DNA from 3 places in the Kitasatospora sp. NPDC004799 genome. Region 1 is predicted to be linked to each of the others. Evidence: predicted binding sites of a transcription regulator. Region 1 holds the regulator's gene; each other region holds the start of a gene.
What was found. The regulator HrcA, encoded in region 1, represses chaperone genes, less so after heat shock. The targets are predictions, from matches to a motif close to TTNGCACTCNGNNNNNCNGAGTGCNAA.
Positions count from the first base shown of each region.

Region 1 (7,152 bases):
GCAGGTGGTCCGCCGTCAGCCGCCAGGCCCGGCCGCCGTCCAGCGGGGCGAGCCAGAGGTCGTCCTCGGCGACGAAGGCGACCAGGTCGCCGTGCAGGTGGGGGTGGCGCGGGTAGGCGCCGGCCGGGGTGCTCAGGGAGTCCGTCACCCGGCCAGCCTAGGCAGGTGCGCGGACGGTCTGCGCCGTTTTCCGCAGACTCCCGGCGCCGCCCGCGGACGGCCGTCGCGCGCTCGCGCCGGGTGCCGTCGGGGGGCGCTGCAACAAACGTCAGGACCAGCGCCCGGTGCGCCCGAGCAGCAGCGCGCCGGCGGCCACCCCGGCGGTGGAGGTGCGCAGCACCGAGGGGCCCAGCCGGTACGGCTTCGCGCCCGCCTCGGCGAAGGCGGCCAGCTCCTCCGGGGAGACCCCGCCCTCCGGGCCGACCACCAGGACGATGTCCCCGCCCTCCGGCAGCCCGGCGTGCGCGAGCGGCTCGGCGCCCTCCTCGTGCAGCACGGCGGCGAACGCGGCCCCGGCCAGCACCGGCGTCAGCTGCCGGGTGGTCATCACGTCCCGCACCAGGGGGAAGCGCAGCCGGCGGGACTGCTTGCCCGCCTCCCGGGCGGTGGCCCGCCACTTGGCGAGCGCCTTGGCGCCGCGGTCGCCCTTCCACTGGGTGATGCAGCGCGAGGCGGACCACGGGATCACCACGTCCACGCCGACCTCGGTCATCGTCTCCACGGCCAGCTCGCCGCGGTCGCCCTTGGGCAGCGCCTGGACGACCACGATCCGCGGCGCGGGCTCCGGTTCCCGGCGCACGGCGGCGACCGCCACGTCGACCTCGTCCTTGCCGAGCACCTCGGCGACCGTGCCGTCCACGCCGAGCCCCAGCCCGTCGGCCAGGGTCACCGCCTCGCCCGGCTGCAGCCGCTTCACCGCGGCCGCGTGCCGCCCCTCCGGGCCGTCCAGGCGCACCACGGCCCCGGGCGCGGCGGTGGCGATCCGCTCGGTCTCGACGAAGAAGACGGGCGCGGTCATGACGGGGAACCTCCGAAAGTGGGACGGGAACACGGAAGGGGTGCCGGGGGCCTTCCCCCGGCACCCCTCCGCGGACGACTACCGGCCGTTGAAGGCGTCCTTCAGCCGGGAGAACAGGCCCTGCTGGCCCGGCGCGAACTGGCCGGACGGCCGCTCCTCGCCGCGCAGCACCGCGAGGCGGCGCAGCAGCTCCTCCTGCTCGGCGTCGAGCTTGCTGGGCGTCTTCACCTCGACGTGCACTATCAGGTCGCCCCGGCCGCCGCCGCGCAGGTGGGTGATGCCCCGGCCGTGCAGCGGGATCGACTGGCCGGACTGGGTGCCGGGCCGGATGTCGACCTCCTCCAGGCCGTCCAGGGTCTGCAGCGGCACCTGGGTGCCGAGCGCGGCCGCCGTCATCGGGATGGTGACGGTGCAGTGCAGGTCGTCCCCGCGCCGCTGGAAGATGGTGTGGGTGGTCTCGGCGATCTCCACGTACAGGTCGCCGGCCGGGCCGCCGCCGGGGCCGACCTCGCCCTCGCCGGCCAGCTGGATCCGGGTGCCGTTGTCGACACCGGCCGGGATCTTGACGGTCAGGGTGCGGCGGGCCCGCACCCGGCCGTCGCCGGCGCACTCCGGGCACGGGGTCGGCACGACGGTGCCGAAGCCCTGGCACTGCGGGCAGGGGCGGGAGGTCATGACCTGGCCCAGGAAGGACCGGGTGACCTGGGAGACCTCGCCCTTGCCGCGGCACATGTCACAGGTCTGCGCGGAGGTGCCGGGGGCCGCGCCCTCGCCGCTGCAGGTGGTGCAGGTGACGGCGGTGTCGACCTGGAGTTCCTTGGTGGTGCCGAAGGCGGCCTCCTCCAGGGTGATCTCCAGCCGGATCATGGCGTCCTGGCCGCGGCGGGTGCGCGAGCGCGGGCCGCGCTGGCCGGCCGCGGCGCCGAAGAAGGCGTCCATGATGTCGGAGAAGCCGAAGCCGGCCGCGCCGGCCCCGAAGCCGCCCGCCCCGCCGCCGCCCGGGGACAGCGGGTCCCCGCCGAGGTCGTAGACCTGACGCTTCTGCGGGTCGGAGAGCACCTCGTAGGCGGCGTTGATCTCCTTGAACCGCTCCTGCGTCTTCGGGTCCGGGTTGACGTCCGGGTGCAGTTCGCGTGCCAGGCGCCGGAACGCCTTCTTGATCTCGTCCTGCCCCGCATCCCGTCGGACGCCGAGTACCGCGTAGTAGTCCGTGGCCACCAAATGCTCCGCTTGTTCCGCCTGTAGTAGTGCTGCGACTGGTTAGCCGCCGTTAAGGGTTTCAACGACGGCCGCTTGCTAGGACTCGGCCAGGATCTGGCCCACGTACCGCGCCACCGCTCGCACCGCCCCCATTGTGCCCGGGTAGTCCATCCGGGTCGGACCGATCACACCCAGTTTCGCCACGCTCTCGTCGCCCGAACCGTAGCCGACCGAAACGATCGAGGTGGAATTCAGCCCCTCGTAGGCGTTCTCCCGCCCGATCCGGACCGTCATCGCGGCGTCCGCGGTCTCACCCAGGAGGCGGAGCAGGACGACCTGCTCCTCCAGGGCCTCCAGCACGGGCTGGATGGTGAGCGGGAAGTCGTGCCCGAAGCGGGTCAGGTTGGCCGTGCCGGCCAGCATGATCCGCTCCTCGTTCTGCTCGGCGAGCGTCTCGAACAGGGTCGCCAGGACCGTGCTGACGGTCGGCCGGTCGGCCTGCTCGAAGTGCGCCGGCAGCTCCTCCAGCAGCCCCGGGACCTCGGGGAGGCGCCGGCCGGCGGCCCTCGCGTTGATCCGGGCCCGCAGGTCCGCCAGCACCGTCTCGCCGACCGCGCCCGGGCAGTCGACCATCCGCTGCTCGACCCGGCCGGTGTTGGTGATCAGCACCAGCATCACCTTCGCCGGGGCCAGCGCCACCAGCTCGATGTGCCGGACGGTGGAGCGGCTCAGCGAGGGGTACTGCACCACCGCGACCTGCCGGGTCAGCTGGGCGAGCAGCCGCACCGTGCGGGCGACCACGTCGTCCAGGTCGACCGCGCCGTCCAGGAAGTGCCGGATGGCCCGGCGCTCGGGGGCGCTCATCGGCTTGATCTCGGCGAGCTTGTCGACGAAGAGGCGGTACCCCTTGTCGGTCGGGATGCGGCCGGCGCTGGTGTGCGGCTGGTGGATGTACCCCTCCTCCTCCAGCGCCGCCATGTCGTTGCGGACGGTCGCCGGGGAGACCCCGAGGTTGTGCCGTTCCACCAGGGCCTTGGAACCGACCGGCTCCTCGGTGCCCACGTAGTCCTGCACGATCGCGCGGAGCACGGCGAGCTTGCGTTCGTCCAGCTGGCGGACCTCACCGGCCATGGGGCACGCACCTCCGTCTTCGCACGTTGTCCGACTGTGTCCCTCGCTGCTGCGGGCCCCTCCGGGAAGCCCCCGTTCCTGGCACTCTGAACACGCGAGTGCCAAAACCGTACCTGCCAGTGTACGGCCCGGGTCCTACGGCAGGAACGGCCCGACCGGGGTGATCCTCCCCGCAGTTCCGCCCACGGCCCGCGGGGCCCCGGCGGTTCGGTCCGGTCGGCGCCGGGGTGGTGCCGGGAGGCCGTCCGGGTGGCAGCATCGAAAGCGACGGCGAACGGAGGAGCAAGCGATGTCGAGCTCGGGCCAGCACACCCTCCCCCAGCCTCCGGCCGGGGGTACCCCCTTCGCGCCCGACCGCGGCCTGACCGGCCGCATGGTCGCCACGATGTTCGTGATCGGGCTGCTGTACGTCGGTTTCACGGGCCTGCTGATCGCGCTGCTGCGCGGCGCCTGGCCACTGATCGTGCTGATCTCCGGCGGGCTGTTCGTGGCCCAGTTCTGGTTCAGCGACCGGATCACCGAGCGGGCGATGGGCGCCCACCGGGTGTCCCCGGAGGAGTTCCCCCAGCTGCACGGCACCGTCGACCGGCTCTGCGCGCTGGCCGACATGCCCAAGCCCCGGGTGGCGGTCGCCGACAACGACATGCCGAACGCCTTCGCCACCGGCCGCAACCCGCAGAACGCGGTGGTCTGCGTGACCACCGGGCTGCTGCGCCGGCTGGAACCGGAGGAGCTGGAGGGCGTGCTCGCGCACGAGCTGTCGCACGTCGCCCACCGGGACGTCGCGGTGATGACGATCGCCGGCTTCCTCGGCGTCCTCGCCGGGGCGATGACCCGGATCGCCGTGTACGGCGGGTTCATGGGCGGCGGGCGCAACAACAACGACCAGAGCGCGGCCGTCCTGGCGCTGGTCGTCCCGCTGGTGTCGATGGTCGTCTACGCGATCAGCTTCCTGCTCACCCGGCTGCTGTCCCGCTACCGCGAGCTGGCCGCGGACCGGGCCGCCGCCCAGCTCACCGGCCGGCCCAGCGCCCTGGCCGCCGCGCTCACCAAGGTGACCGGGCAGATCGCCGCCATCCCCACCAAGGACCTGCGCCAGGCGCAGCCGTACAACGCCTTCTACTTCGCCCCCGCGCTGAGCGCCCGGGAGGCCGCCTCGCAGCTGCTGTCCACCCACCCGAGCCTGGAGCAGCGGCTGGCGCAGCTGGCGCGGATCTCCGAGCAGCTCGGCCGCTGACGCCCCCGTTCCCGCCCGTTCCCGAAAGGACCCCCATGGGATTCCTGGACGCCCTGTTCGGCCGCAGCAAGCCCGTCAGGCCCGACCTCGACCAGCTGTTCGGCGTGCCGTCCGCCGCGCTCACCCTGGAGGCCGGGGCCGGCTTCACCCCCACCGGGCTCGGCTCGGTCTGCTTCGCCGCCGTCGAGGGCGCGGCCTTCGTCCAGGTCGAGCAGCAGGTCCGGGCGCTGCTGGACGCCGACACCGGCCGCGGCGGAGTCCCGGTGGAGGCCTCCCGGGACGCCTACGGCTACTCCTGGCTGCTGGCCCGGCACCGGCCCGAGGAGCTGCCGGAGCTGGTGAACGACCTGCACGCGGTCAACAGCGAGCTGGAGGCGAACGGCTTCGGGCCGCAGCTGCTCTGCTCGCTGGTGGGCTTCCGTGATCCGCGGGGGCGGTCGCTGGCCCTGGTCTACCTCTACAAGCGGGGCACCTTCTACCCCTTCGCCCCGGTGCCCGGCGGCGGGGAGAAGCGCGACAGCGCGCTGGAGCTGCAGGTCAACGCGCTGCTGGGGAACGACCTGCGGCTGGAGAAGGACCTGGGCCGCTGGTTCCCGGTCTGGGGCGCGCCGGGCCTCTGACGCGCCGTCCGCCCTCCCTATGATCACCCGTATGCGCAGCCGCCAGTACGGACCCGACCTGACCCCGCCGTGGAAGAAGCAGCAGCCCGCCCCGGAGGTGCCCGCCGAGCGGGACCTGGTGGTCGAGGAGGCGGCGACCGGCTTCTGCGGGGCGGTGGTGCGCTGCGAGAAGACCGCCGAGGGGTTCACCGTCACCCTGGAGGACCGCTTCGGCAAGCACCGGGTGTTCCCGCTGGTGCCGCGCGGCTTCCTGCTGGAGGGCCGGGTCGTCACCCTGGTCCGCCCCACCGGCCCGGCGGCACCCCGCACCCCGGCCCGCACCGCCTCCGGCTCGATCGCCGTCCCGAACGCCCGCGCCCGGGTCGCCCGGGAGTCCCGCATCTACGTCGAGGGCCGGCACGACGCCGAGCTGGTCGAGCGGGTCTGGGGCGACGACCTGCGGGTCGAGGGCGTGGTCGTCGAGTACCTGCGCGGCATCGACGACCTGCCCGCGATCGTCGCCGACTTCGCCCCCGGCCCCGGCCGCCGCCTCGGAGTCCTGGTCGACCACCTCCTCCCGGGGACGAAGGAGCACCGCATCGCCGCCCAGGTCACCGGGGACTCGGTGCTGGTCGTCGGCCACCCCTACATCGACGTCTGGCAGGCCGTGAAGCCCTCGTCCGTGGGCATCCCCGCCTGGCCCGCCGTCCCCCGGGGCGAGGACTGGAAGGAGGGCACCTGCCGCCGCCTCGGCTGGCCGGTGGACACCCCGGCGGCCTGGAAGCACATTCTCTCCAAGGTGAACTCCTACAAGGACCTGGAGCCCGAACTCCTCGGCCGGGTCGAGGAGTTGATCGACTTCACGGCCCTGCCGGGTCAGGAGTAGGTCTGGAATTCCGAGGTGTCGAGCGTGATGTCCAGCAGGTCGAGCTGAATCGGGTCACCGAACTTCGTGGTCCGCTCGGACCAGTACACCGGGGCGCCCGAAGCCGTATCGGTGGTCAGTTCGGTGAGGAGCACACAGACGCCCTTGAGCGGATCAACGATGAGGTACGCCGGGATCCCGCCCTGGGCGTACATCTCACGCTTGATCCGGTAGTCCCGGTGCACGCTGGTCTTGGAAACCACCTCGACCACAACGGTCACCGCGGAGGCGGGCAGCAAGCGGCCCGCCTCCGGGACGGCACCACGCTCGAAGACGACGAGGTCCGGCTGCGGTTCACTGGCCTCACCGGAGATGATCAGGTCCTGGGTCTGAAGCGTTCGCCATCGGTCGTAGGGGGTCTGGTGCTGAATCCCGGAGACGATGAGGTTGTGGACCATGTCAGGCCCCGCCATCATCACGATTTCCCCCCTGATGAGTTCGGCCTTGACGCCTTCCGGCACCTCCAGGTTCTCGAAGATCCCGGTCATCCGATCATCGATGGCGGTCATCGCACGCTCCCTCCGACGGCTGACTCCCACGTTAACGAATGTCAGTCCACCAGGTCACGCACGACGGCGTCCGCGAGCAGCCTCCCCTGGAGGGTGAGGGCGGCGCGGCCCTGCTGGTACGGGCCGGCGGCGAGGAGGCCGTCGGCGAGGTGGCGGTCGGCGGCCCTGCGGCCGGTGGGGGTGAGCAGGTCGAGGGGGATGCCGTCGGCGAGGCGCAGCTCCAGGAGGATGCGCTCGACGCGGCGGTCCTCGTCGGCCAGCACCTCGCGGGCCTGGGCCGGGGTGCGGTGCTCGGCGAGGGCCCGGGCGTAGGCGGCGGGGTGCTTGGCGTTCCACCAGCGGACGCCGCCGACGTGGCTGTGGGCGCCGGGGCCGGCGCCCCACCAGTCGGCGCCGGTCCAGTAGAGCTCGTTGTGGCGGCAGCGGCCCTCGGGGGTGGTGGCCCAGTTGGAGACCTCGTACCAGGAGTAGCCGGCGGCGCTGAGCGCCTCCTCGGCGATCAGGTAGCGGTCGGCGTGCACGTCGTCGTCGAT
Region 1 is NZ_JBEXJK010000014.1:6,961-14,112, reverse strand. Features, by position in the region: gene ABZW03_RS03505 (PDZ domain-containing protein) at 1-148, opposite strand, end outside; gene ABZW03_RS03500 (16S rRNA (uracil(1498)-N(3))-methyltransferase) at 269-1,018, opposite strand; gene dnaJ (molecular chaperone DnaJ) at 1,097-2,236, opposite strand; gene hrcA (heat-inducible transcriptional repressor HrcA) at 2,315-3,349, opposite strand; gene htpX (zinc metalloprotease HtpX) at 3,639-4,586, shown strand; gene ABZW03_RS03480 (hypothetical protein) at 4,622-5,206, shown strand; gene ABZW03_RS03475 (DUF3097 domain-containing protein) at 5,238-6,071, shown strand; gene ABZW03_RS03470 (Uma2 family endonuclease) at 6,062-6,619, opposite strand; gene hemW (radical SAM family heme chaperone HemW) at 6,661-7,152, opposite strand, start outside.

Region 2 (7,152 bases), on a different contig from region 1:
GAGGTGAGGAAGGTGTCCAGGCCGGGCAGGTCGGCGACGGCGGCCCGCAGGGCGGCCCGGTCGGCGCTGTGGTCGATCGCCCGGTGGAAGGTCCAGCGGCAGCCGGCGATCGCCTCGGCGACGGCCGTGGTGGCGGCCAGGTCGACGGCGCCGTCGGCGTCGAGGAAGCCGAGGACGAACTCCTCGGCGCCCTCGGCCCGCAGCGCGGCGGCCCGGGCGCACAGCTCGTCCACGTCGCCGGGGGCGAAGCCGTCCCGGATCCGCAGCATGACCCGCAGCGGGAGGCCGACGGCGGCCCGGATCCGGCCGAAGTCCTCGACGGACGGGGTGAGCCCGTCGGCCGCCATGTCGGTGACCAGTTCGAGCCGGTCGGCGCCGCCCGACTCGGCGGCCTGGGCGTCCTGGGGCGTCAGCGCGATGACTTCGAAAATTGGTCTAGACATATTCGACAGCCTGCCACATCCGCCGGGCCCCGGCGACTCCCGGGGAAGCACAGGGGGCTGTTCCGGTCACACCGGAACAGCCCCCTCGACTTCCCCTCACACGGACCCGTCACACGGACCCGTCGCACCGAGCCGTCACACCGACCCGCGGACCGCCACCGCCGTCCGCCGCCCGACCCGGTGCACCGCCACCGCCAGCAGCGCCAGCACGACCACCGTCGGCGCCGCCGCCGGCAGCAGGTGCGAGATCCCGCGGGACTCGCGCCAGATGTTGAACAGGCAGCCGGGCCCGGTCAGCACCAGCACCGCCACGCCCACGGCGGTCGGCCCGACCCGCCCGCGCAGCCCGGCGAAGGTCAGCAGCAGCGGGGCGATCAGCATCACCACGAACCACCCCCGCTCCACCGGGAAGCTGGTGTCGTCCCAGTTCTGGGCCGCCGCCAGCAGCCCGCCGACGGCCACCGAGGCCAGCGCCAGGGCGCCGGTGCGCCGGTCCGGCCGGGGCAGCAGGTCGGTCGGCGCCGCCGCCAGCAGCAGCGCGGCCACCACCAGCGGCAGCGCGGCCATCCCGACGTAGCCGCTCCACCACAGGTCGAAGGAGGAGTCCCGGACGGCCTCCACCAGCTCGTACAGCCCCACCGCGCCCAGGAGGACCGCGCTGCCGCGCACCGCCGTCCACCGCCCGAGGAGCACCGCCACCAGCAGCAGCGCGGCGGCCACCGGCCGGGAGAACAGCTCGACGTAGACGCCGTACGAGTCGTCCCAGGCGAGCTGGTCGGCGACCCGGTTCGCGGTGGTCAGCCAGGCCGCCAGCGTGGCGCCGGCCACCGCGCCGGCCAGCATCGGCGCGACCAGGGCCAGCAGCCGCCCGGCCGCCGAGCCGCCGGTCAGCCCGAGCCGCACCCGCAGCCCGTACACCGCCAGGCCGAGCACCTCCCGGGCGACCGCCAGCCGGTCGCCGGCCGCCGTGGTGTCGGCGAACACCTCGGCCAGCTCATCGCCGCGCTCGCGGCGGTACCGCGCCGGGTAGAGCTGGAGCGCGGCCCGCAGCGCCACCGAGGGCACCCCGCCGATCGCCGACGTGCTCATGAGAGGCCTCCCCCCGTCGCGGGCCGTCCCTGCGACCCGGCCTTGCCCGGCAGCATCGACCGGATCCTGGTCAGCCGCCGCTCGGCCTCGGTGGCCACCGCCCGCAGCCGCTCCGCCTCGGCGGCCAGCGCGCTCCGGCCGGCCTCGGTCAGCGCGTAGCTGCGCCGGGCGCGGCCGTCCACCACCTCCTCGGCGGCGACCTCGATCAGGCCCTGGCCCAGCAGCCGGTCGAGCGCCCCGTAGAGGGTGCCGGTGCGCATCTTGACCCGGCCGTCGGAGATCGCGGCGATCTCCTGGATGAGCGCGTAGCCGTGCCGCGGGGCGTCGGCCAGCGCGGTGAGCAGCAGCAGCGTGGGCTCCTGCATGGAGCGTTCTGTCATACGCCTACATATATCGCCAACCTACCTATAGGTCCAGCGCCCGGCCCGGCCGCCACAATGGTCGCCATGCCGGAACACCCGCCCGCCGAAGCCCCGCCCGCCGTCGTCGCACCCGCCGGGGACCTCGCCGAAGCCCCGCCCGCCGAGGACCGCGCCGAGGACCTGCTCGCCGCCTGGACCGCCCTGCTGCACCGCTGCGGCGCCGCCGTCGACCCCGAGCCGTACGGCCGGGAGCTGCTGCGCCGCTGGTCGGAGCCGCAGCGCCGCTACCACACCGTCGCGCACCTGCGCGCGGTGCTGCGGCAGGTCGACGAGCTGGCCGGCCACGCCGACGACCCGGACGCCGTCCGCCTCGCGGCCTGGTTCCACGACGCCGTCTACCGCCCCGACCGCACCGAGAACGAGGAGCGCAGCGCCGCCCTGGCCGTCCGCGCGCTGACCGCCGCCGGGCTGCCCGCCGAACGGGTCGCCGAGGTCGAGCGCCTGGTGCTGCTCACCGTCGGCCACGACCCCGCCCCCGGCGACCGCGACGGCGAGGTGCTCTGCGACGCGGACCTCGCCGTCCTCGGCGGCGCCCCCGGGGCGTACGCGGCGTACGCGGCCGCCGTCCGCGAGGAGTACGGCTTCGTCCCCGCCCCGGACTTCACGGCCGGCCGGGCCGCCGTGCTGCGCCACCTGCTCGCCCTGCCCGCGCTCTACCGCACCCCCGCCGCCCGGGACCGCTTCACGGCGGCCGCCCGCGCCAACCTGACCGCCGAGCTCCACGCGCTGACCGGCTAGACGAGCCGGTCCAGCTTCCCCACCGGAGCCACCGCCACGCCCCGCTTGCCGCACACCCAGTGCGGCTCCGGCCCCAGCTCGGGCTCCACGCTCAGCGCGTGCGGGTCCCCGTCGGCCGCGCAGTCGGCGCACAGCGGCCAGCGCCCGTACGCCTCCAGCAGCGCGTCCTGGACGTCCTGGGCGACCAGGCCGAGCACGTACTCGGTGCCGTCCGGCCACTGCTCCAGCCACCAGCGGCGGTGCGTGACGGCCTGCTCCACCAGCGAGACGACGGCGGCGTCCGCCACGTCCCGCGCGGTGAGGTCGGCCAGGATCAGTGCCCGCGCGTTGTGCAGGGCGGTCTCGATGTCGTCGGAAGCCATCCGTCCATTCTCCCCAACGACCCGACGACACCGGAAACGCCGTGTGGGCGGCCCCCCGAAGGGAGCCGCCCACACGGACGGGGAATCAACCGATCCGATCGGAACGATCAGGATCAGAAGTCCATGTCACCGCCCGGCATGCCGCCGCCGGCGGCCGCGGCGGCCTTCTCCGGCTTGTCGGCGATGACGGCCTCGGTGGTGAGGAACAGCGCCGCGATGGAGGCGGCGTTCTGCAGCGCGGAGCGGGTGACCTTGGCCGGGTCGATGATGCCCTCGGCGACCAGGTCGACGTACTCGTTGGTGGCGGCGTTCAGGCCGTGACCGGCGGGGAGGTTGCGCACCTTCTCCACCACGACGCCACCCTCCAGGCCGGCGTTGGTCGCGATCTGCTTGATCGGGGCCTCCAGCGCGACCTTGACGATGTTGGCACCGGTGGCCTCGTCGCCGTCCAGCTCCAGCTTGTCGAAGGCGACACCGGCCTGCAGCAGGGCGACGCCACCACCGGCGACGATGCCCTCCTCGACGGCGGCCTTGGCGTTGCGGACGGCGTCCTCGATGCGGTGCTTGCGCTCCTTGAGCTCCACCTCGGTGGCCGCGCCGGCCTTGATGACGGCCACGCCGCCGGCCAGCTTGGCGAGGCGCTCCTGGAGCTTCTCGCGGTCGTAGTCCGAGTCGCTGTTCTCGATCTCGGCGCGGATCTGGTTCACGCGGCCCGCGACCTGCTCGCTGTCGCCGCCACCGTCGACGATGGTGGTCTCGTCCTTGGTGATGACCACCTTGCGGGCGGTGCCCAGCAGGTCGATGCCGGCGTTCTCCAGCTTGAGGCCGACCTCCTCGGAGATCACGGTGCCACCGGTGAGGATGGCGATGTCGCCGAGCATGGCCTTGCGGCGGTCACCGAAGCCCGGGGCCTTGACGGCGACGGACTTGAAGGTGCCACGGATCTTGTTCACGACCAGGGTCGACAGGGCCTCGCCCTCGACGTCCTCGGCGATGATGACCAGCGGCTTGCCGCTCTGCATGACCTTCTCCAGCAGCGGGAGCAGGTCCTTGACCGAGCCGATCTTGGAGTTGGCGATGAGGATGTACGGGTCCTCGAAGGTCGCCTCCATGCGCTCCAGGTCGGTCGCGAAGTAGGCGGAGATGTAGCCCTTGTCGAAGCGCATGCCCTCGGTGAGCTCGAGCTCCAGACCGAAGGTGTTGCTCTCCTCGACGGTGATGACGCCTTCCTTGCCGACCTTGTCCATGGCCTCGGCGATCAGCTCGCCGATCTGGGTGTCGGCGGCGGAGATGGAGGCGGTGGAGGCGATCTGCTCCTTGGTCTCCACGTCCTTGGCCTGGGCCAGCAGCTGGTCGGAGACGGCGGCGACGGCCTTCTCGATGCCGCGCTTCAGGGCCATCGGGTTGGCGCCGGCGGCGACGTTGCGCAGACCCTCGCGAACCAGGGCCTGGGCGAGCACGGTGGCGGTGGTGGTGCCGTCACCCGCGACGTCGTCCGTCTTCTTGGCGACCTCCTTGACGAGCTCCGCGCCGATCTTCTCGTACGGGTCCTCGAGCTCGATCTCCTTGGCGATGGAGACACCGTCGTTGGTGATCGTGGGGGCGCCCCACTTCTTCTCCAGCACGACGTTGCGACCCTTGGGGCCGAGCGTGACCTTCACTGCGTCGGCGAGCTGGTTCATGCCACGCTCAAGGCCGCGGCGAGCTTCCTCATCAAAGGCGATGATCTTGGCCATCAGAAGTGGTCCTCCGGGACACGGTCGACTGCTCGGACCAAGGGGTGCCCGCGACGGACGGCCCTGGTGTGCGGGGGTCTTTTCCCCTACCGCTCCCGGGGGCCTCACCGACCCGGTCCGCTGTCACTCTCACGCTGTGAGTGCTAACGCCAATGATTAGCACTCCGGGTGGTCGAGTGCAAGCCCAATCGCCAACCCGCGAGCCGCCGCCGGGGCCGCCCCGGAGAACGCCGACGGGCCCGTACGACACGCGTCGTACGGGCCCGTCGAGAAGCGAGTGGTCACCAGCCGTAGGGCCGCGCCGAGCTCCTGGGGTCGGAAGGGGTCAGCCCGCGGCGCGGACCATGTCCGCCTGCGGGCCCTTCTGTCCCTGAGAGATCTCGAACTCGACCCGCTGGCCCTCCTCGAGGGTGCGGTAGCCGTCCATCTGGATCGCGCTGTAGTGGACGAAGACGTCCGCACCACCGTCGACCGCGATGAAGCCGTAGCCCTTCTCCGCGTTGAACCACTTGACGGTGCCCTGAGCCATTCCGAACTCCCCTAGTGCTGTGCTGGCCCTTCACGCGCCCGCAGGTCGCGGGCCCGGGTTGGTTGAAGGCCGGCCCGGGGAACCCCCCCTGGGCGCAGCCGTGCACGCCGCAACCCTCCGCGCGGGACGCCAAGCGGCTTCCGGTGAGCGGGTGATTGCGTCGACCGCCGCTGAATGTATCCGGATCGACGCCCTCTGCAACAGGGTCAGCCACCGGTAATTCCGCCGGCGTATCAAGGGACAGGACGGGCCGAATCGGAATAATCTCGGCATTCCACGCCGGACATAGCGGACGAATTACCCAAATGTCCGCGGGAATTCTGACATCTGCCTGACATGTTTCCGTGGCCGCTCCCGGCGGCCGGACGCCCCCGGATCGAACGCGGAGGGTCGAACGCGGCGGGGCCGAAAAGAAAACCCTGTTCCCAGCCGAGCCACACTCTACTCCGACTCGACCCGGAAATATTCCCGCCGAAATGCAGGCGGTCGCCCGCGCATACGGAGAGCCGAATTCCGTACGCGTGGGCGACCGCTGGTTCCCGTGGCGGCTCAGCAGCCGCCGGCCACCGCCGGGATGATCGAGACGCTGGCGCCGTCCTTGATCTCGGTCGCCAGGCCCTCGGCGAACCGCACGTCGTCGTCGTTCACGTAGACGTTCACGAAGCGGCGCAGCTTGCCGGTGTCGTCCAGGATGCGGGCCGAGATGCCGGCGTGGTTCTTCTCCAGGTCGGCGATGACCTCGGCCAGGGTGGCCCCCTCGGCGGTCACCTCTGCGGCGCCGCCGGTGTAGGTGCGCAGGATGGTGGGAATGCGGACGTTGGCGCTCATGACTCTCCTTGCGGGGGCGGGTGGTTCAGGCGGACGCGAGGCCGGCGGCGCGGAACGAGTCCAGCGTCGGGCGGATGACGGTGGTCATCCCGGCGTCGGAGACGGCGTCCAGGGTCTTCAGGCCGTCGCCGGTGTTGATCGCGACGGTCTCCTTGGCCGGGTCCAGCTGCCCGGTCTCGACCAGCTTCTTGAGCACGCCGACGGTCACCCCGCCCGCGGTCTCGGCGAAGACGCCCTCGGTCCGCGCCAGCAGCCGGATCGCCGCCACGACCTCGGCGTCCGTGACGTCCTCGACCGCGCCACCGGTCCGGCGGGCGATGTCCAGCACGTACGGGCCGTCGGCGGGGTTGCCGATCGCCAGCGACTTGGCGATGGTGTTCGGCTTGACCGGCTTGATCACGTCCCGGCCGGCCTTGAACGCGGCCGACACCGGCGAGCAGCCCTCGGCCTGGGCGCCGAAGACCTTGTACGGCCGGTCCTCGACCAGGCCGAGCCTGATCAGCTCCTGCAGACCCTTGTCGATCTTCGTCAGCTGCGAGCCCGAGGCGATCGGGATCACGATCTGCTCCGGCAGCCGCCAGCCGAGCTGCTCGCAGATCTCGTACGCCAGCGTCTTGGAGCCCTCGCCGTAGTACGGCCGCAGGTTCACGTTGACGAAGCCCCAGCCCTCGCCGGCCGGGTCGCCGATCAGCTCCGAGCAGAAGCGGTTCACGTCGTCGTAGTTGCCCTCGATGCCGACCAGTTCGCCGCCGTACACCCCGGCCATGACGACCTTGCCCTGCTCCAGGTCGTGCGGGATGAACACGCAGGACCGGAACCCTGCGCGGGCCGCCGCCGCCCCCACCGCGCCGGCCAGGTTGCCGGTGGAGGAGCAGGACAGCGTGGTGTACCCGAACGCCCGGGCCGCCTCGATCGCGCACGCGACCACCCGGTCCTTGAACGAGTGGGTCGGGTTCCCGGAGTCGTCCTTGATGTGCAGCTGGGCGGTGAAACCGAGCTCGCGGC
Region 2 is NZ_JBEXJK010000071.1:10,441-17,592, reverse strand. Features, by position in the region: gene ABZW03_RS12385 (copper homeostasis protein CutC) at 1-443, opposite strand, end outside; gene ABZW03_RS12380 (hypothetical protein) at 579-1,532, opposite strand; gene ABZW03_RS12375 (PadR family transcriptional regulator) at 1,529-1,912, opposite strand; gene ABZW03_RS12370 (hypothetical protein) at 1,979-2,692, shown strand; gene ABZW03_RS12365 (hypothetical protein) at 2,689-3,054, opposite strand; gene groL (chaperonin GroEL) at 3,168-4,790, opposite strand; gene ABZW03_RS12355 (cold-shock protein) at 5,116-5,319, opposite strand; gene ABZW03_RS12350 (ubiquitin-like small modifier protein 1) at 5,869-6,147, opposite strand; gene thrC (threonine synthase) at 6,173-7,152, opposite strand, start outside.
Region 2: groL (chaperonin GroEL) is a predicted target of HrcA. The motif match lies at 4,947-4,973, and genes of this name have one in related genera.

Region 3 (7,152 bases), on a different contig from region 1:
TCCCGGAGAGGTTCCAGGCCATCGCCTTGAGCCAGGCCACCGAGTCGACCGGGGACCACTGCTCGGGCTGGTAGCCGCTGTTGACGGCGCCGAGCAGGCCGTACTCCAGCGAGGCCTTCGCGCCGCCGGGGTGCTCGGCGAGCCAGGCGTTCACGCCGTCCGAGTAGGCCTGGAGGTACTTCTTGGTCTCCGGCGACAGCTTGGTGTCGAACTCCTTCTGCGCCACCTGCCGCCAGCCCATGGTGCGGATGAAGGCGTCGGTGTCGACCTGGCCGTCGCCGAACATCTCGGAGAGCCGGCCCGCGGTGATGTGCCGGCGGACGTCCATCTCCCAGAAACGGTCCTGCGCCTGGACGTAGCCCTGGGCGCGGAACAGGTCCTCGCTGGTGTCGGCGTACAGCTGCGGGATGCCGTTGGCGTCCCGCTTGACGTCGACGGGCGCGCTCAGGCCCGCCACCTTGACACTGCCGTCGACCTCCGGGAAGGAGGCGCGGACCGCGGAGACCCCGCGGTAGCCGCCGTAGCCGGTACCGGCCACCAGCAGCACGACCAGCACGATCACGATCAGACGGGCGCGCCGGAACTTCTTCGAGCGGGGCATCTGGGTCCTTGCGGTCCTGACTTCGGGGCGGGCGGGCGTGTCCAGGGCCTGCGGCCGTGACAGGGCACCACATTAGGCCGAGTCGGCCGGGCACCGTGAACGGGGGACCAAGCTAAAGATATGGCAAAATGTTAGACTGCGTAACGATCCGCAAGAGGAGCATTGACGACTTCTTAACGGGTCGCCCCACAGCACCACCAGACACCCCGTCCGCCCCTGCCTGCCCGAGGTGCCCCTGCGTGAACGTCTCCCACCTGAACCAGCTCCTGCTCGAGTCCTCCGTGATCCTGCTGTTCGCGGTGGGCGCCGTACGGCTCTCCACCCGATCAGGGCTGCCCAGCCTGCTGATCTACCTGGGGATCGGCGTGGCGCTGGGCCAGAACGGGATCGGCATCACGTTCAACAACGCCGAGCTCACCCAGGTGCTCGGGTACGCGGCGCTCGTGGTGATCCTCGCCGAGGGCGGCCTCAAGACCAGCTGGCGGGAGATCAAGCCGGCGATGCCGGCCGCGACCGTGCTCGCCACCGTCGGCGTCGGCGTCAGCGTGTTCGCCACCGCGGCCGGCGCGCACTGGCTGGTCGGCCTCGACTGGCGGACCTCGCTGCTGCTGGGCGCCATCGTCTCCTCGACCGACGCGGCCGCCGTCTTCTCGGTGCTGCGGATGGTCCCGCTGCCGCACCGGCTCACCGGCCTGCTGGAGGCCGAGTCCGGCTTCAACGACGCGCCCGTGGTCATCCTGGTCGTCGCCTTCGCCACCACCGGGGAACTGGACTCCTGGTACGTCCTGATCGGCACGATCGTCGCCGAGCTGGCGATCGGCGCCGCGGTGGGCCTGGCGGTCGGGAAGATAGGCGCCTACGGGCTCAAGCACGTCGCACTGCCCTCCTCGGGCCTCTACCCGATCGCCGTGATGGCGCTCACCGTGCTCGCGTACGCCGGCGGCGCGCTGCTGCACGGCTCCGGCTTCCTCGCCGTCTACATCAGCGCGGTGATCCTCGGGAACTCCAAGCTGCCGCACGGCCCGGCCGTCCGGGGCTTCGCCGACGGGCTGGCCTGGATCGGGCAGATCGGCATGTTCGTGCTGCTCGGGCTGCTCGTCACGCCCGAGACCATGGGCGACGCGGTGGTGCCCGCGCTGGTGGTCGGCGGGGTGCTGGTGTTCCTGGCCCGGCCGCTGTCCGTGCTGGTCTCGCTGACCCCCTTCAAGGTCCCCGCCCGCGAGCAGGCGCTGCTGAGCTGGGCCGGGCTGCGCGGGGCGGTGCCCATCGTGCTGGCCACCATCCCGGTGGTGACGGGCGCGCACCGGGCCGAGGACGTCTTCAACATCGTCTTCATCCTGGTCGTCGTCTTCACCCTGCTCCAGGGGCCGACCCTGCCGTGGGTGGCCAGGCGGCTGCGGATCGACGAGGGCGACCTGGGCCAGGACCTGGGCATCGAGTCCGCCCCGCTGGAGAAGCTGCACGGGCACCTGCTGTCCGTCGCACTCTCGCCCTCCTCGAAGATGTCGGGGGTGGAGATCAGCGAGCTGCGGCTGCCCAAGGGGGCGGCGGTCACCCTGGTGGTGCGCGAGGGGAACTCCTTCGTGCCGGACAAGGCGACGGTGCTGCGCGGCGGGGACGAGCTGCTGGTCGTGACCACCGACGAGGTGGGCGAGGCGGCGGAGCGGCGGCTGCGGGCCGTGGACAAGGGCGGCAAGCTCGCGGGGTGGCTGAACGGGCGGTGAGGGCGGGGCCGGGGGCCTGGCGAGTTCCGGGCGGGGCCGGCGGGTTCGGCGGGCCCGTGGTGGGGCCGGTGGGTCCAGAGGGGCCGGCGGGCTTGTCGGGCCTGGAGGGCTGGCGTCGTCTACGCGCGTAACTGTATGCTGGTTCGACCACGTCGAATGACCACCGCTAGACCACCCCCAGCATCTGCCTGACGCAGAGTTGGCGCGACCGCTCGGCGGCCGCGGTCCGGCCCCCGGCCACCACGCCGGACCGACCCGGTATCTACCCCGGTCGACGCGCGAGAGGACGACTCTCGGCGCCGTCGGGGCTCCACCATGCCCTGCCGCGCTACCAGGCAGCAGGAAGGACCGACCGTGACGGCGCGCCGAACGGTCGACACCGCCGCGGACCACGCGGCCACCCCCGCAGCCCCGGCCCCCGCCCGCGTCGGGTACGGCGAGCTGCTGCGCACGCCCGGGGCCTGGACGTTCCTGTCCCCCGCCCTCGTCGCGCGGCTGCCGTACGCGATGCTCAGCATGGGCATCCTGCTGCTCGTCACCCAGACCCACGGCTCGTACGGCACCGCCGGTACGGTCACCGCGGTCGCCGCCGTCGCCCAGGCCCTGGTCGGGCCGCAGACCGGGCGGCTCGCCGACCGCTACGGCCAGGCCTCGGTGCTCGTCCCGACCGTCCTGGTGCACGCGGCCTCGGTCGGCGTGCTGATCGCGCTCGCGCTCGGCCACGCGCCCGCCTGGAGCCTGTTCCTGGCCGCCGTCCCGGCCGGGGCGAGCGTGCCGCAGGTCGGCGCGATGGTCCGGGCCCGCTGGGTGGCCAGGTTCACCGCGGACGGCGCCTCCGACGCCTCCGCGGCCCGGGTGAGCACCGCCTTCGCCTTCGAGTCCGTGACGGACGAGTTCACCTTCGTGATCGGCCCGATCCTGGCCTCCGGCATCGCCGCCCTCGCCAACCCGGCCACCGCCCTGGTCGCCGAGGCCGCGCTGACCCTAGTCGGCGGTCTGGCCTTCGCCGCCCAGCGCGGCACCGCCCCGGCCCGGATCGTGCCGCAGCCCGGCACCAAGCGGGTCTCGGCGCTCGCCTCCCCCGGTGTCCGGCTGCTGGCCGGGACCTTCCTCGGGGTCGGCGCGGTGTTCGGCGGCATGCAGGTCTCGGTGAACGCCTTCGCCGACTCGGTCGGGCAGCACGACGCCGGCGGCACCGTGTACGGGATCTTCGCCGGCGGCTCGATGCTGGCCGGTGTGCTGTACGGCGTCATCGCCTGGCGGCGGCCGGTGCAGCAGCGGATGCTGATCAGCTACGCGCTGCTGGTGCTGGGCTGCTCGGTGCTGTGGGCGATGCCCAACCTGGTCGCGCTGACCGTCGCCGGGCTGGTCTGCGGGCTGGCCATCGCGCCGACCCTGATCAGCGGCTACACGCTGGTCGAGACGCTGGTCGCGGACGGGGCCAAGACGGAGGCCTTCACCTGGCTGACCGGCGCCATCGGGCTGGGGCTGGCCGTCGGGTCGATGGCGGCGGGCCGGCTGATCGACGGGCACGGGCCGTCGGCCGGGTTCCTGGTGCCGGTCGCCGGGGCCGGGCTGGGGCTGGTCGCGCTGTTCTCGCTGCGGCACCTGCTGGTGGCGCCGAAGGGCGGGGTGGACACCGGTGCGCGGACCGCGGAGGGCGGGCGGCCGATGCAGCTGGCGGGTGTCGCCGAGGGCTGAGCGGGCGGCGGCCGAGGGGTCGGCGGGCTTGGCCGAAGGCCGGGCGGGCGGCGGCCGAAGGGTCGGCGGGCGGTGACCGAAGGCCGGGCGGGCGGTGGCCGGCGGGCGCTCCGGGGCCGATCTCACACCGGGGGTCGCTGGACTGTTCCAGCGGAATACCGCATCATTGACCATCGTTAGCACTCATCAGGCGAGAGTGCCAGGAGGAAGACAAGTGCCCACGTACCAGTACCAGTGCACCGAGTGCGGCAACGGCCTGGAGGCGGTGCAGAAGTTCACCGACGAGGCGCTGACCACGTGCCCCGACTGCCAGGGACGGCTCCGCAAGGTCTTCTCGGCCGTGGGCGTCGTGTTCAAGGGCTCCGGCTTCTACCGGACCGACAGCCGCTCCTCCTCCAGCAGCTCGGTGGGCGCCGGGTCGTCGTCGAGCACCTCGACGTCGTCGGCCGCGCCCGCGTCCTCCTCGACCTCGTCGAGCTCCGGCTCCTCGGCCTCGGCCAGCCCGGCTCCGGCCGCGAGCTGACCTCGGCGCCGGGCACCGGCCGGGCGGCTCACAGCTCACAGCTCAGGAAGGCCCGTCGGCCCCGCTTCACGCGGGGGCGGCGGGCCTTTCCGCGCTCCCGCCGCACGCTCCGCTCCCGGGCGTTTCAACACCTCGGGCGGGTCGAATTGCCCCGGACGAGTGAACGAAGCCGTCCATCGGGGCGGGTTGTCCACAGGCCTGGGGAAAGGGCTTTCCGAGTTCGCCGGAACCGCTCATCGTGTGGGCATCCGGTCCGCGAGGGGCCGGACCGCCGACACTCCGGAGGTGCGTCGATGACGACCGCGAGCTTCTCCCTTCCCCTGCCGCTCCCGCTGCCCGCGCCCGCCGTACCGCCCCGGCAGGAGCTGCCGAGCTTCCCGCCGATCCGGCGCGGCTGCGGCGGGTGGCACCGCTGGCGCAGCGCGGTGCGGCGGCGGGCCGGGGTGCCCGTCCTGGTGCTGCTCGCGGTGGCGGCGGCGCTGGCGCTGGGGCCCGCGCGGGCCGGGCTGCCGCCGCCCCAGGAGGGCGCGCTGGGCCGTACGGGTTGTCAATCCGGGATCGCGGAAGATCACCCGTGACCAGGGGGCGACTTCGTCGTTCGAGGCGGCATGAAAGGCTTCAAGGAATTCCTGCTGCGCGGAAATGTCGTCGAACTCGCCGTGGCCGTGGTCATCGGCGCGGCCTTCACCAACATCGTCAACGCCTTCGTCAAGGGCGTGATCAATCCGATCGTCGGCGTGTTCGGGACCAAGGACCTCGCGTCCTACAGTTCCTGCCTCAAGGGGCCCTGCGAGGTGAGCGCGACCGGTGAGGTCACGTCCGGGATCCTCATCCTGTGGGGCGGGGTGCTCAGCGCCGCGCTCCAGTTCCTGATCACCGCGGCGGTCGTCTACTTCGCTCTGATCGTGCCCATGAACAGGCTGGCGGCCCGCCGCAAGACCGACGCCGAGAAGGCGGCGGAACTCGAAGCCAAGGAGGTCAAGCTGCTGACCGAGATCCGCGACGCGCTGGTCGCGCCGACGCGCTGACCGGCAGGCGCCGCACGCCCCCGGTCCGCGTTCCTCAGCCCCCCGTTCCCCCGTCCCCGCTCCTCAGTCCCCGTGGTGCGGCGGGCGCTGGCTCAGGTACCAGTCCAGCCCCCGCCCACCGCTCTCCCCCGCCCCGGGGCGGCCGCCCCAGCCCGCGTCGGTGTCGTCGCTGGACTGCTGGTCCAACGGGTCCCGGAAGACCAGTCGGGCCTTGGCCGCCGCGGCCTTACCGGGCTCCCGCACCGCCTCGTCCTGCTCCGGCTGCCGGTCCTTGTCCTGTCCCTGCTCGCTCACGCTGTCCACTCCGTCGGTTCCGTCCCTCCCCTCCAGCCTAAGAGCCCGTGGCACGCCTCGGGCCCCGGTGCGGAGCGCTCCGCGCCAGGGCCCGGGTGAGGGCTCGGCCCACTGGGGCCGGCTGGTCCGTCAGGCGGCTTCGAAGCCCGCGTGGTCGGCGATCTTCTTCAGCTCGGCCAGCGCGTGCTTCTCGATCTGGCGGATCCGCTCGCGGGTGAGGCCGTGCTGCTTGCCCACCTCGGTGAGGGTGCGCTCGCGGCCGTCCTCCATCCCGTAGCGGGAGCGGATGATCGAGGCGGTGCGGTCGTCCAACCGCCCGATCAGGTCGTCCAGTTCCTCGCGGCGGAGCATGACCATCACGGCGTCCTCGGGGGACGTGGCCCCGGTGTCCTCGACGAGGTCACCGAACTGGGTCTCGCCCTCGTCGTCGACCGACATGTTGAGGCTGACCGGGTCCCGGGCCCAGTCCAGCACGTCCTTGATCCGGGCCTCGGTGGTGTCCAGCTCGGCCGCGATCTCGGCCGGCTCCGCCTCGCGGCCCAGCTCCTTGGACTTCTCCCGCTGCACCCGCCGGATCCGCCCCAGCTCCTCCACCAGGTGCACGGGCAGCCGGATGGTGCGGGACTGGTCGGCGATGGACCGGGTGATCGCCTGCCGGATCCACCACGTCGCGTACGTGGAGAACTTGAAGCCCTTGGCGTAGTCGAACTTCTCGACGGCGCGCACCAGGCCCGCGTTGCCCTCCTGGATGAGGTCGAGCAGCGGCAGGCCGCTGCGCGGGTAGCGACGGGCGACGGCGACCACGAGCCGGAGGTTGGAGCGGATGAAGACGTCCTTGGCGCGCTCGGCGTCGGCGGCTATCGCCTCCAGCTCCTCGCGCGTGGCGCCGTCGGGGAGTCCGCCCTCCTCCAGCAGGTGCTGGGCGTACACGCCGGCCTCGATCCGCAGCGAGAGCTCGACCTCCTCGGCGGCATCGAGCAGGGGTGTCCTGGCGATCTCGTCGAGGTACATGCCGACCAGGTCGCGGTCGGCCTCGAGGTTGGTCGGGCGGGCCGCGCGACTCCGGTCGGCCCTGTCGCGAACGACGGCACGGGTGGCCATGCTTGCTCCCTTTGCTGGTGTTGCCGAGGTCTGCCTGCCTGCCTCGTGAGGGCAAGAAGTGCGGGCCCCTGGGGGCTCACACGTAACGATCCAACGAACAGATTCCGGACAACATTCCCAAGTCGCTCAGATTCTTCCCGGCGATGCAGTATCCTGCCGGTTTTCACCCCGGTTCTGGAC
Region 3 is NZ_JBEXJK010000006.1:462-7,613, reverse strand. Features, by position in the region: gene ABZW03_RS01635 (penicillin acylase family protein) at 1-601, opposite strand, end outside; gene ABZW03_RS01630 (potassium/proton antiporter) at 841-2,325, shown strand; gene ABZW03_RS01625 (MFS transporter) at 2,680-4,026, shown strand; gene ABZW03_RS01620 (FmdB family zinc ribbon protein) at 4,241-4,549, shown strand; gene ABZW03_RS01615 (hypothetical protein) at 4,843-5,127, shown strand; gene mscL (large conductance mechanosensitive channel protein MscL) at 5,158-5,577, shown strand; gene ABZW03_RS01605 (hypothetical protein) at 5,641-5,820, opposite strand; gene ABZW03_RS01600 (sigma-70 family RNA polymerase sigma factor) at 6,001-6,972, opposite strand.
Region 3: ABZW03_RS01620 (FmdB family zinc ribbon protein) is a predicted target of HrcA. The motif match lies at 4,203-4,229, and genes of this name have one in related genera.